4 regions of the Isoptericola hypogeus genome follow, and region 2 is predicted to be linked to each of the others. Evidence: predicted binding sites of a transcription regulator. Region 2 holds the regulator's gene; each other region holds the start of a gene.
What was found. The regulator LexA, encoded in region 2, represses DNA repair genes until DNA is damaged. The targets are predictions, from matches to a motif close to TCGAACANNTGTTCGA.
Positions count from the first base shown of each region.

Region 1 (3,309 bases), on a different contig from region 2:
CGTTCGACGCGGCCGCGATCAGCGACCTCGCCCGTGCACTCGCCGGCGCCCAGCGCCCGTTGCTGCTCGCGGGGCGCGGGGCCTGGCTTGCCGGCGCGGGCGAGACGCTCGGCGAGCTCGCCGCCGCGACCGGGGCGCTGACCGCCACGACCGCGCTCGGCCGCGGCGTCTTCCCCGACGGCCGGTACGACCTCGGCGTCGCGGGCGGCTTCGGCGCCGAGGGCGCGATGGCGCTGGTGCGCGAGGCGAACGTGGCCGTCGTGCTGGGCGCGTCGCTCAACCAGTTCACGATGCGCTTCGGCGACCTGTTCTCCCCCGGCACCCGCGTCGTCCAGGTCGACGTCGCCCCTGCCGCGACGCACCGGCACGTCGGCGGGTTCGTCCGCGGCGACGCCGCTCTCGTGGCGCGCGCGCTCCTGGAGGAGCTGCGCGGCCTCGGAGCGGCGCCGTCCGGCTGGCGCGAGTCGGTGGACGTCGCCGCCGCCCGCGCCTACGAGACCGGCCCCGCGGACGGGCTCGCGAGCGACGGACGTCTGGACCCCCGCACGGTGGCGCACCGCCTCGGGGCGCTGCTGCCCGACGACCGGGTCGTCGTCTCCGACGGCGGCCACTTCATCGGCTGGGCCAACATGTACTGGCCCGTCGCGTCGCCCGACCGGATGATGATGGTCGGCACGGCCTACCAGTCCATCGGGCTCGGCTTCCCCAGCGTCGCCGGCGCCGCGGCCGCGCGACCCGAGGACGCCGTCGTGCTCACCACCGGCGACGGGGGCGGGCTCATGGCGCTCGCCGACCTCGAGACCGCCGTGCGCACCGCCGGCGGCCGCGGCGTCGCGGTCGTGTGGAACGACGCCGTCTACGGCGCCGAGGTGCACGTGTACGGGCGGCAGGGACTGGCCGAGGAGCCGATGCGCATCCCCGAGACGGACTTCGCGGCGCTCGCCGCCGCCGTCGGCGCGGAGGGCGTCGTCGTGCGCTCGCTCGCGGACCTCGACCGCCTCGCGTCGTGGACCTCCGAGCCCGTCGACCAGCGCCGGTTCCTCATGCTCGACTGCCGCGTCTCGCCCACCGTCGTCGCCCCCTACCAGGAGGAGATCCTGCGGGTGAACCTCAGCCGGTAGGTGCGCTCGACCAGCAACGACCTCCGCGCGACGTCCTCGAGCACGGGGAAGACCCTTCATGACCTGCTGCCGCACCGGCGCCGTCACCGTCGACCAGGTCCTCGACGCCCCGCCCGCCACGGTCTGGCGCGCCCTCACCGAGCCCGAGCTGCACGCGCAGTGGTGGGCGGAGAGCGATGTCGCCGAAGACCTCGGCCACGGGTTCCACCTGGAGATGCCCGGCTTCGGCTCGATCCGTGCAGGGTGGCGGAGTCCTCCCGCACGACCGGTTCGCGTACACGTTTGACGGCGACTGGACCCTGACCTGGAGACTGGTCGCCGAGGGCCACGGGCCCGGCTCCTGCTCGAGCACTCCGGATTCGACCTCGACGACACACGTCCGCGCGATGCATGCGAGCGGATGGGCCCGAGGTGGCGCGACACCGTCCTCCGGCGCCTCGCCGAGCTCGGCCCCGAAGATTCGCTGACCTCGACCGACGCGGGTACGGCGCGTGCCCCTCGAGCGTCGCCGCGGCTCTGTTGCGGAGGCCGATTCGATCAGCCGGGTCGCCCGCGGCGGCCGTCCACAAGGCACGCCATTCTTCGCACACCTGTTCGAGTTTTTGTCGGTGGCTCCTGGTTGACTTGTCGCATGGCACGGACGCCGGGCACCGCAGCAGCACAACTGGTGCTGGATGCTGCGCTGGGCCGGGCAGCGGACGAGCAGACGGCCGCGAACGCCGCCCTGGGACGCCGCACCGTGGCGCTGGCCGAGGTGCTCGCCGCGACCGAGACCGCCCCGGAGACGATGCTCGACCTGGAGGTCCCGCGGGTCGCGACCGCGCCGGCGATACGGCGTTCGTCCGTCGCTCACCGGGCGTTGGCGGCAGAGGTCGCGTGCGCGCTGGGGATCGGCGAGGCCTCGGCCTCCACCCTGCTGTCCGACGCGCAGGTCCTGACCCGGCGCGCCAGGGCCACCCTCGACGCGTTGTGCACCGGGCGGATCAGCTACCGGCACGCGGCCGTCCTGGTCGAGGCCGTGGCCGACCTGCCCGCCCACGCCGTGGCCGAGATCGAAGCGGTCGTGCTGCACCGCGCCCCGGAGGTGACCGCGGCGAAGTTCGGCGCCCTGGCCCGCGCGGCCCGCGACCTGCTGCACCCCGTGCCCGCCGAGGTCCGGCACGAGGCCGCCAAGCTGAAGGCCGACGTGTGGGTCGACGACGGCAAGGACGGCATGTCCTGGCTCACCGCGCACCTGCCCGCACCCGTCGCGCACGCCGTGCACGACCGCCTCACCCGCACCGCCACCCGCGCCAAGACCGGCGGCGACCCCCGCGGCATCGGGCAGCTACGCGCCGCCACCCTGACCGCGCTCCTGCTCGACGACACAGGCGGCAGCACCGGCAGCACCGAGGCAAGTGCTTCGCAACACGCCGCCGACACATTCGAGCGCGCCGACATCGGCGAGTGCGCCGACGACGACTCTGCAGGCGCCGCGGCGGCCAATGCCGCTCGCGTGGAGGCACAGTCGACGGCGGGCAGCTCACCGGACACCTCACCAGGCGCAGCATCCGGGGCGCCACCCGGCACGGAACCCCTGGGTACGGCGGGCGCGACACCACCGTCGCCGCCGGGCGCGGCGCAAACGCCGTCACCGGGCGGGATGCAATCCGGCGAGAACACCGCACCGACCGCGTCGCCGATCCCCGACTCCTCGAAGGACGCGCTGACCTCCGGGCTGCCGGACAACACGCCCTCGTGCGCGCCACCGGACCCGCTGGCCACGCTCGCGCGCAGCGTGCGCCCCGTCGTGCACGTGACCGTGCCGATCACCACCCTGACCGGCACCAGCGAGGACTCCGCGATCCTGGACGGCGCCATCCCCCTCGACCCGGAGACCGCCAGACAGCTCGCCGCCCACGCCCCGACGCTGCGGCGCATCCTCACCGACCCCGTCACCGGGGCCATGCTCACCGTGGACCGGCGTAGCTACGTCGTGCCCGCCGACCTGCGCGCCTTCCTCACCCAGCGCGACGTCACCTGCCGCTTCCCCGGCTGCCGCATCCCCGCACGCAGCTGCGACGTCGACCACACCCTCGCCTGGGTCGACGGCGGCCCCACCGACGCGCAGAACCTGGCCCACCTGTGCCGCAGACATCACACCCTGAAGCACGAGTCCCGGTGGGCGGTCGAACAGCTCGACCACGGC
Region 1 covers NZ_BAAAPM010000003.1:1,201,168-1,204,476, forward strand. Annotated here, with positions in the region: gene ABD254_RS07680 (thiamine pyrophosphate-binding protein) at 1-1,121, shown strand, start outside; gene ABD254_RS07685 (SRPBCC family protein) at 1,180-1,407, shown strand; gene ABD254_RS07690 (DUF222 domain-containing protein) at 1,753-3,309, shown strand, end outside.
Region 1: the regulator LexA is predicted to act here: its motif matches at 1,704-1,719, upstream of ABD254_RS07690 (DUF222 domain-containing protein).

Region 2 (3,309 bases):
CGGACCGCTTGACGACCGAGAGGCTCGCCGTCTCGATCGTGGTGAAGCGCCGCTGGCACGACGGGCACTGTCGACGACGGCGGATGGTGGTGCCGTCGTCGGACGTCCGGGAGTCGACGACGCGCGAGTCCGCGTGTCTGCAGAACGGGCAGTGCATCGGGTACTCCTGGGCTCGGTGCCGGACCGGCGCCCGGCTGCCGACAACGTAGGCGGCGACCCGCGCCCTGCGCAACACGCCGCCCTGCGGCGGGGCCCCGAGCGGACCTTCCCGACGTCTCACTCCTGCGGCAGCAGCACCACCTGCCCCACCTGGAGGTCTGCCGACTCGAGCTCGTTCAGCTCCTGGAGGTCCACCACGACGTCGCGCACGTCCTCGTCGGTGCTCGCGAGACCCCGCGCGTACTCCCACAGCGACTCTCCCGGCGCCACGGTGTGCAGCCGGACCTCCAGGGGGCCGCCAGGCGTGCCGGCGACGGCGCGCTGACCGACGAGCCCGGCCGCAGCGGCGACCAGGACGGCGACGAGGACGACCACGGCTCGCCCGCGCCGGGTGAGCCGGAGGCCGCCGAGGCCGAGGGGCCCGGGGGCGGAGACGGTGCTGGCCATGATGGTGGTCCTCTCGTCGCGTCGGTGCGGCCATCGCCCGTCGGGCGGCCACGCCGTGTCGAAGGTTCCTGTGTCGAGCCGTCGGCGTCGATCCGTCCGAGTCGATTCGTCGATGTCGAACACCCGTTCGTCGAACGCCTGTACCAAGGTGTAGCACAGGAGTGCGACACGGTCGAGCGTTTGTCGAACAGATGTTTGATGCGCGGGGCGATCTGACCTAGAGTGGTTCCAGCGCGATGGAAGGTTTGTCGGATTTCAGGGCCCGTCGGGGCGGGCCGCGACGTCGGAGGACGGGAGAACGTCATGACGAGCGGACGGGACGAGGCGGCCGGGGCGACGGGCCCCGCCCTGGCCTCGGTGAGCGAGCTCGCGCCGGGCGCCGATCGCCTGACGCCGCGCCAGCGGCGGGTGCTGGAGACCATCCGCGTCTCCGTGGACACCCGCGGGTATCCGCCGACGATGCGCGAGATCGGCGAGGCCGTCGGGCTCGCGAGCCCGTCGTCGGTCAAGCACCAGCTCACCACGCTCGAGCGCAAGGGCTACCTGCGTCGCGACCCGAACCGGCCGCGTGCCATCGAGGTCGTCGACCCGGATGCGCCGGGCACGGGCGCCGGACCGGCGGACTACGGCGGCGCGTCCTCCCTCACGAAGGGTGCACCGGGGCTCCCGGCCGACGGAGAGGCGCCGCCTCCCCTGTACGTGCCGCTCGTGGGCCGCATCGCCGCGGGCGGACCGATCCTGGCCGAGCAGGTCGTGGAGGACGTGTTTCCCCTCCCCCGGCAGGTGGTCGGCGACGGCGAGCTCTTCCTGCTGAAGGTGGCCGGCGACTCGATGATCGACGCCGCGATCTGCGACGGGGACTGGGTGGTCGTGCGCCGCCAGCCGGTCGCGGAGAACGGCGAGGTCGTGGCCGCGATGATCGACGGCGAGGCGACGGTGAAGACCTTCAAGCAGGCGGACGGGCACGTCTGGCTGCTGCCCCAGAACAGCGCGTACAGCCCGATCGAGGGCGACGCGGCCCAGGTGCTCGGTCGCGTCGTGGCGGTGCTGCGCAGCCTCTGACGGCGCGCGGGGCCGTGCGGGCCGCCTCAGATGCCGAGGCGGGCCTGCACCTCGCGCATGCTCCGGGCCGACGCGCGCAGGCCTGCGACCTCGTCGTCCGACAACGGCGTGTCGATGGTCTCCGCGACGCCCCGACGGTCGACGAGCGAGGGCACGGACAGGCAGACGTCGCTGATCCCGTAGAACCCGTCGAGCCGTGACGACACGGACATCACGCGGTGCTCGTCGTTGAGGATCGCCTCGATGATGCGCGTCGCGGCCAGGCCCACCGCGTAGTTCGTCGCACCCTTGCCCGCGATCACGCGGTAGGCCGAGGTCACGACGTCGCTCGCGATGCGCTCCCGAGCCGCGGCGTCCAGCGGCTCGTGCCCCCGGAACGGACGCCAGTCGAGCAGCGGCACGCCGGCGATGGTGGCCGAGCTCCAGAGCACGATCTCCGAGTCGCCGTGCTCCCCCGCGATGTTGGCGTGCACGTTGCCGACCGCGACCCCGCAGTGCCGCGCGACGGAGTCCCGCAGCCGCGAGGAGTCGAGCACGGTGCCGCTGCCGAGCACGCGCTCGTGGGGCAGGCCGCTGACCTGCTGTGCGGCATACGTGACCACGTCGACGGGGTTCGTCACCATGAGGAACACGGCGTCCGGGGCGACCTCGACCAGGCCCGGCAGGATCTTGCGGGTCAGCGCGACCGTCGCCTCCGCGAGGTCGAGGCGGGACTGCCCGGGCTCCTGCTTCGCCCCGGCCGTGACGGCGACGACGTCCGCCCCACGGCAGACCTCCACGTCGTCGGAGCCCTCGATCTCCGCCTGGGGGATGAACATCCCGCCGTGCCGAAGGTCGAGCACCTCGGCCTCGACCTTGGCGCGGTTGACGTCCATGAGGGCCACCGTCCGGGCGGCGCCGCGGGCGAGCGCCGCGTACGCGAGCGTCGCGCCGACGGCGCCCGCCCCGACGATCGCGAGCTTCGTCGTGGTGCGGGCACCACGCGCGTCGCGACCGGATCCAGACGTGTTTTCGGGGGTGGGTGCGGGCACGGTTCCAGGCTAAGTGTCGAGGCGGCGCAGCGCAGCGCGGACGAGGTCGCTGTCGGTGGTCGGCCAGAAGTCCGGCATGGAGCGGGTGAGGAAGGTGCCGTAGCGGGCGGTGGCCAGCCGCGGGTCGAGCACGGCCACCACGCCCCGGTCGTCCGCCGTACGCACCAGCCGCCCGGCCCCCTGCGCGAGCAGGAGTGCCGCGTGGGTGGCGGAGACCTGCATGAACCCGTTGCCGCCCGCCGTCTCGACCGCCCGGGCCCGGGCGGCCTTGACCGGGTCGTCCGGGCGCGGGAACGGGATCCGGTCGATCAGCACGAGCTGGCACGCCGGGCCGGGCACGTCGACGCCCTGCCACAGGGACAGGGTGCCGAAGAGGCAGGTGGCGGGGTCGTCCGCGAACTGCCGCACGAGGGTCGGGAGCTGGTCGTCGCCCTGGCACAGGACGGTGACGTCGAGCCGGTCGCGCATGGCCTCGGCCGCGGCGAGGGCCGCCCGGCGGGAGGAGAACAGCCCGAGCGTGCGCCCGCCCGCCGCCTCGACCAGGCCGGCGATCTCGTCGAGCTGGGCGTCGGTCGTGGGCTCGCGCCCGGGTGCCGGCAGGTGCCGGGCG
Region 2 covers NZ_BAAAPM010000006.1:13,402-16,710, reverse strand. Annotated here, with positions in the region: gene nrdR (transcriptional regulator NrdR) at 1-157, opposite strand, end outside; gene ABD254_RS15285 (LysM peptidoglycan-binding domain-containing protein) at 277-606, opposite strand; gene lexA (transcriptional repressor LexA) at 910-1,668, shown strand; gene ABD254_RS15275 (L-lactate dehydrogenase) at 1,695-2,699, opposite strand; gene ABD254_RS15270 (ATP-dependent DNA helicase) at 2,709-3,309, opposite strand, start outside.

Region 3 (3,309 bases), on a different contig from region 2:
GGAGTCGCTGCGTGCGCTCGAGGGCCTCGACCGCGTGCTCGGCCTGTGGGAGGAGGTCGCGCGCGGCGCGCCCCGCCGCTACCAGGTGGTCGTCGTCTCGGACCACGGCCAGTCCCTGGGCGCCACGTTCGAGCAGGTCTGCGGGCGGACGCTGGGGGACGAGGTCCGCCGTCTCATGGCGGTTCCGCGCGTCGGCCAGGACCGCGCCGAGGGGCGCGAGGCGACCGGGCGCGCCGCCGGCGAGAGCGAGTCGTGGGGTCCCGCGAACGCCGCCCTCAACGCGATGCGCGGCGAGCGCAAGGGGGACGCGCGCGTGCTCGTCGGCCCGGACCGGGAGCCGGCCCGCGGCCGGGCGTCGGCAGGCCCGTCGGCCGGCGAGGAGGTCCCGGAGGTCGCGGTGATCGGGTCGGGCAACCTGGGCATGGTGTGGTTCTGCCGCGAACCCGGGCGGCCGGACGGCGTCCGGGTGTCCCGGCGCTGGCCGGCCCTGGTCCCGGGCCTGCTGGCGAACCCGGCGGTCGGGATCGTCGTCGTGCGTGAGGGCGACGAGGTGGTCGCGCACGGCCGCGACGGCACGCGGGGGCTGGTGGGTGGCTGGGTCAGGGGCCGCGACCCGCTCGCCGGCTATGGCGCGCGGGCGCGGGCGGACCTGCTGCGCGTGGCGGGGCTCGACGACGCGGGCGACCTCGTGCTGGTCTCGGCCCTCGATCCCATGGGCCGGGTGCACGCCTTCGAGGGCCTGGTCGGCTCGCACGGCGGGCTCGGCGGGGCGCAGAGCGAGGCCGTCCTGGTGCACCCGGCCGACCTCGAGGTACCCGACGACGAGCGCGAGGACGTCGACGGCGCCCGCATGCTGGTGGGCGCCGAGACGGTGCACCGGCGGCTGGTCGCGTGGCTGGACGGCCTCGGGCTGCGGGAGGGGCTGTGACGGCGCCGCGCGACGGCCGCTCTGCCGGCGGCTCCGACGGCGGCGCTGACGGCGGCTCCGGCGGCCGCACCGCCGTGCGGGTGACGTGGTTGGGGCACTCCACGGTCGTGATCGACCTGACGGGTGCGGACGGGCGGACGACGCGGCTCGTCACGGACCCGCTGCTGGGGCGCCACGCCGGGATGCTGCGCCGGCGGGGGGACCAGCCTGCCCCGGAGGCGTGGGGCGGCGCCGACGCCGCGCTCGTCTCCCACCTGCACCACGATCACGCCGAGCTGCGCTCGCTGCGGCTGCTGGGGGACGTCCCGGTGCTCGCGGCCCCCGCCAACGCGCGGTGGCTGCGCGGCAAGGGGCTGCGTGGGGTGGGGCTGGAGGGCGCCTGGCACGACGCGGTGACGCACGGGGACGGGGGGTGGCACGCCGGGGGCTGGCACGAGGGGGAGTGGCACGACGTCGCGGGGGCGCAGGTGCGCCTCACCCCCGCGGTGCACGGGCACCGGCCGATGCCGCACCGCCCGAACGCCGCGGTCGGGCACCTGGTGCGCGCCGCGGCGTTCGCCGGCGGCGCACCCGGGCCGACCGTCTGGGCGGTCGGCGACACGGAACGATTCCCGGCCGTCGGGCGGGTGCGCGACCTGGCGGGAGGGCGGGTCGACGTCGCGCTCGTGCCGGTGTCGGGGTGGGGGCCGCGGCTGTCCGGTGGCCACCTCGGCCCTGCGGCGGCCGCGGAGGTGTGCGCGGAGGTGGGCGCCCGCGTCGCGATCCCCGTGCACTGGGGCACGCTGCACGCGCCGGGCGGCCGGTACCTGCCGCCGGGCTGGATGGACCACGCGGGAGTCGCGTTCGCGGCGGCGCTGCGCCGGGCCGCGCCCCGGGCGTCGGCGGTCGTGCTGCGGCCGGGCGAGTCGTGGGGCGAGGCGGGAGACGGGCCGCAGGCCGAGAACGCCGGCGGGGCCCGGGGACGGCCTTGAGGCCGAGAACCCGGGCCGGGCGTGAGGTGCGACACGCCCGGGGCGGCGTAGCTGGCGTCGAACACCTGTTCGGTGAGAGTGTGTCCACAGACGGGTTCCGTTCGGCGTCGTCCCCAGCTCGCCCGGTCACTCCGGGCGTTGTCGGTGGCGGCACGTACGGTCGGCAACAACATGAGCACGCAGCCACGAACGCCGGCGCGCAGCCGCCGCGCCCAGAACGCAAAGGTGACCGACATGCCTGCACCGGCAGACCGCGAGAAGGCCCTCGAGGCCGCGCTCGCCCAGATCGATCGCAGCTTCGGCAAGGGCTCGATCATGCGCCTCGGCGACGAGGGTCGCGCTCCGGTGGAGGTCATCCCCACCGGCTCGATCGCGCTCGACGTCGCGCTCGGCATCGGTGGCCTCCCGCGCGGCCGCATCGTCGAGATCTACGGCCCGGAGTCCTCCGGCAAGACGACCGTCGCGCTGCACGCCGTGGCCAACGCCCAGAAGAACGGCGGCATCGCGGCGTTCGTCGACGCCGAGCACGCCCTGGACCCGGAGTACGCCAAGAAGCTCGGCGTCGACACCGACGCCCTGCTGGTGTCGCAGCCGGACACCGGCGAGCAGGCGCTGGAGATCATGGACATGCTGATCCGCTCCGGCGCGCTCGACATCATCGTCATCGACTCCGTGGCGGCGCTCGTGCCCAAGGCCGAGATCGAGGGCGAGATGGGCGACAGCCACGTCGGCCTTCAGGCCCGCCTGATGTCGCAGGCGCTGCGCAAGATCACGGGTGCGCTCAGCGCGTCGGGCACGACGGCGATCTTCATCAACCAGCTGCGCGAGAAGATCGGCGTGTTCTTCGGCTCCCCGGAGACGACGACCGGTGGCAAGGCGCTGAAGTTCTACGCCTCGGTGCGCCTGGACATCCGACGGATCGAGACCCTCAAGGAGGGCACGGAGCCCGTCGGCAACCGGACCAAGGTCAAGGTCGTGAAGAACAAGATGGCCCCGCCGTTCAAGCTGGCGGAGTTCGACATCCTCTACGGCGTGGGCATCTCGCGCGAGGGCAGCCTCATCGACATGGGCGTGGAGCACGGCTTCGTGCGCAAGTCCGGCTCGTGGTTCACCTACGAGGGCGACCAGCTCGGGCAGGGCAAGGAGAACGCGCGCGCGTTCCTGCGCGACAACCCCGACCTCGCCAACGAGATCGACAAGCGCATCAAGGAGAAGCTGGGCGTCGGAGCCAAGCTGGATGCGCCGGCCGAGGGCGTCGCAGCGGACGGTGCGGCGCCGGCCGAGCTGACGGGAGCCGTCGCTGCGGCGGCTCCGGCGGCCAAGGGCGCGGCCAAGGGAAAGAAGGCCCCGTTCTGATGGGGCTCGTATGACGGTGGGCGTTGGCGGTCGCGGCGTGGGGAAGCGTCGCGG
Region 3 covers NZ_BAAAPM010000012.1:8,823-12,131, forward strand. Annotated here, with positions in the region: gene ABD254_RS21180 (alkaline phosphatase family protein) at 1-928, shown strand, start outside; gene ABD254_RS21185 (MBL fold metallo-hydrolase) at 925-1,899, shown strand; gene recA (recombinase RecA) at 2,134-3,255, shown strand; gene ABD254_RS21195 (regulatory protein RecX) at 3,293-3,309, shown strand, end outside.
Region 3: the regulator LexA is predicted to act here: its motif matches at 1,957-1,972, upstream of recA (recombinase RecA).

Region 4 (3,309 bases), on a different contig from region 2:
GCTCCCCTCAGCCGCCGAGGCGTCGGCCGAGCCACGCGATGCACACCTCGGCCTGGGCGCGCTGGTAGGCCCGCACGTGCGGGATACCGGGTGGCGGCGCCTGCAGCGACGAGTGCACGAAGTACCCGGTGAGCGCGACGACGTACGCCGTGACGGCGTCGTCGTCGGTGCCGGGCGGCAGCGGACGGCGGCTCAGGACCTCCTCGGGGGGCGGGCCGCCCTCGACGTGGGTGGCGGGCAGCATGCCGACCCGGTCGCAGAACGCGGCGCCCCGGGCCGCGTTGGGCCAGTCGACAGCGAGCGCTCGGATGCCCCGGCGAGCCTGGTCGCGAGTCAGCCGGCCGTCGACCAGCGGGCCGTCGATCAGCGGGCCGTCGATCAGCAGCGCGTTGTCGCCGCGCAGGTCGCCGTGCACCAGGGAGGTGCCTGCGACCGCGGCGAGGGCGTCGGCCTCGAGCGCGGCCAGCCGGTCCAGGTGCTCGGCCAGCCACGGGTCGTAGGTCGCGAGCCCGGCCGGCAGCTCGGCGGCGAGGAGTCTCGTGCGGTCGGTCGGCAGCTCGGTCCCGAGGTCGGGCAGCGCGCCAGGCACCACCTCGTGCTCGGAGATCCTCGTCGCGAGCTCGACGACCGCGTCGAGCTCGTCGGCCACCCATGGGACGCGCGGCGTCCGCGCCTCGGCCGTGTCGAAGGCGAGCGCCACCCACCCGCCGCCGGCCGCGCCCTCGCCGGTCAGGAACTCGTCGGCCGGGACCTCCAGGGACCAGCGGAACCGCGGCGTCGGGAGGCCGGCGGGCAGCAGCGCGGCACGGCGCGCCTCTTCGCGATACAGCCGGGCCGCGAACTCGTGCCCGGTGTGGACGGCCTTGACGAACAGGGTGCCCTCACCGGTGCGCAGCGTCGAGGCCAGGCCCGGCGAGTACCCGCCGTCGTGGCTGGTCCACCCGGTCACCGGCATGCCGATCCGCGCCTCGACCGCAGCGCGCACGGGCGCCGGCAGCTCGGGCCAGGTGGGCCGGGTGCGGCTCGGCACGGCGGTGCTCATGCGGAGGATCCTGCCCGCGTGCCCCCCGCCGGACCAGCCCATTTGCCGTCCGGGGTCGTGGTCGTCGCTCCGTCCCGGGCCAGCGCTTTCGCCGTCCGGGGTCGTGGTCATGGCTCAGGCGCCCCGCACTGCCAGCCCACCGTGGACGACGTCGTGCACCGCGCGGGAGTTCAGGTCCCCGATGCTCGCCAGCGAGCGCGGGTGAGCCGGTCTCCAGCAATCGAACGTGCCGTCTCAGCCTCAGCTCCGGGTCGAACGCCTGTTCGACCGGGTGTCGGTGGCTCCTGGTTGACTTGTCGCATGGCACGGACGCCGGGCACCGCAGCAGCACAACTCGTGCTGGACGCTGCGCTGGGTCGGGCGGCGGACGAGCAGACGGCGATGAATGCTGCCGCGGGACGGCGCACCGTGGCGCTGGCCGAGGTACTCGCCGCGACCGAGGCAGCCCCGGAGACGATGCTCGACCTCGACGTCCCGCGGGTCGCGACCGCGTCGGCGGTACGGCGTTCTTCCGTCGCTCACCGGGCGTTGGCGGCAGAGGTCGCGTGCGCGCTGGGGATCGGCGAGGCCTCGGCCTCCACCCTGCTGTCCGACGCGCAGGTCCTGACCCGGCGCGCCAGGGCCACCCTCGACGCGTTGTGTGCCGGGCGGATCAGCTACCGGCACACGGCCGTCCTGGTCGAGGCCGTGGCCGACCTGCCCGCCCACGCCGTGGCCGAGATCGAAGCGGTCGTGCTGCACCGCGCCCCGGAGGTGACCGCGGCGAAGTTCGGCGCCCTGGCCCGCGCGGCCCGCGACCTGCTGCACCCCGTGCCCGCCGAGGTCCGGCACGAGGCCGCGAACCTGAAGGCCGACGTGTGGGTCGACGACGGCAAGGACGGCATGTCCTGGCTCACCGCGCACCTGCCCGCACCCGTCGCCCACGCCGTGCACGACCGCCTCACCCGCACCGCCACCCGCGCCAAGACCGCCGGCGACCCCCGCGGCATCGGGCAGCTACGCGCCGCCACCCTCAGTGCACTCCTGCTCGACGGTGTGGAGGACGGCGCGGTGAACGGCGGGGTCGATACCCGGCTTGACGGCCAGGGCGCGATCGTGGGCGAGGTCGCCGGCCTGGTCGCCGGCCTGGTCGACGGCGGAGTCGCCGGCGGAGTCGCCGGCCGGGCCGACGGTGGAGTCGACGACGGAATCGACGGCACAGTGCACGGCGCGACAGCGCACGGAGGCACCGCGGACGGTGGCACGGACGGCGGCTTCGATGATCGCGTTCCCGGCGGAGCAACGCACGGACCGGTGTCCGACCCACCCGACCCACCAGGTCTATCCGGCCCAACCGTCCCGCCCGGCCCGCCCGGCCCGCCCGGCCCGCCCGACCCGCTCGCTGCGCTGGCGCGCAGCATCCGACCCGTCGTGCACGTCACGGTCCCGATCACCACCCTGACCGGCACCAGCGAGGACTCCGCGACCCTGGATGGCGCCATCCCCCTCGATGCGGAGACCGCACGACAGCTCGCCGCCCACGCCCCGACGCTGCGGCGCATCCTCACCGACCCCGTCACCGGGGCCATGCTCACCGTGGACCGGCGTAGCTACGTCGTGCCCGCCGACCTGCGCGCCTTCCTCACCCTGCGCGACGTCACCTGCCGCTTCCCCGGCTGCCGCATCCCCGCACGCCGCTGCGACGTCGACCACACGACTGCCTGGGTCGACGGCGGCACCACCGACGCGGGCAACCTGGCCCATCTGTGCCGCAAGCACCACACCCTGAAGCACGAGTCCCGGTGGGCCGTCGAACAGCTCGACGCCGGCGTCCTGGCCTGGACCTCACCCCGCGGCCGCACCTACCTCACCACCCCCGGCAGCGCCGACCACACCGTCGGACTCCTCGACGAATGGACCGCCGAGGCACGGGCCCTGGTCGGCGAAACACGCCCCGCGGCCGCGGACCTCCCGACAGACGCCGGCGAGCCCACAGCGGCTGCCACGGCCGGCGGGGACCCGTCCACCACGAGCGACACAACCCGTCGCGACGACACGACACCACCCTTCTGATGGGCCGGACGTCACCACGGACCCGCGTAAGCAGCGCAGGAGCGTGCTGGGGCGCTGTAGCGCCAGTACACGTGCCGGCGTCGCCGCGATCGGTCGCGACGGGCCCAACCGGCGAGGGCTTCGACAGGCTCAGCCAGCGGAATGGTCGGCGGCACGACGAAGCGCCCGCCCCGACACTCGGTCAGGACGGGCGCTCTCCCCTGCCACGGGGCAGG
Region 4 covers NZ_BAAAPM010000003.1:5,337-8,645, forward strand. Annotated here, with positions in the region: gene ABD254_RS02315 (phosphotransferase) at 8-1,042, opposite strand; gene ABD254_RS02320 (HNH endonuclease signature motif containing protein) at 1,343-3,094, shown strand.
Region 4: the regulator LexA is predicted to act here: its motif matches at 1,294-1,309, upstream of ABD254_RS02320 (HNH endonuclease signature motif containing protein).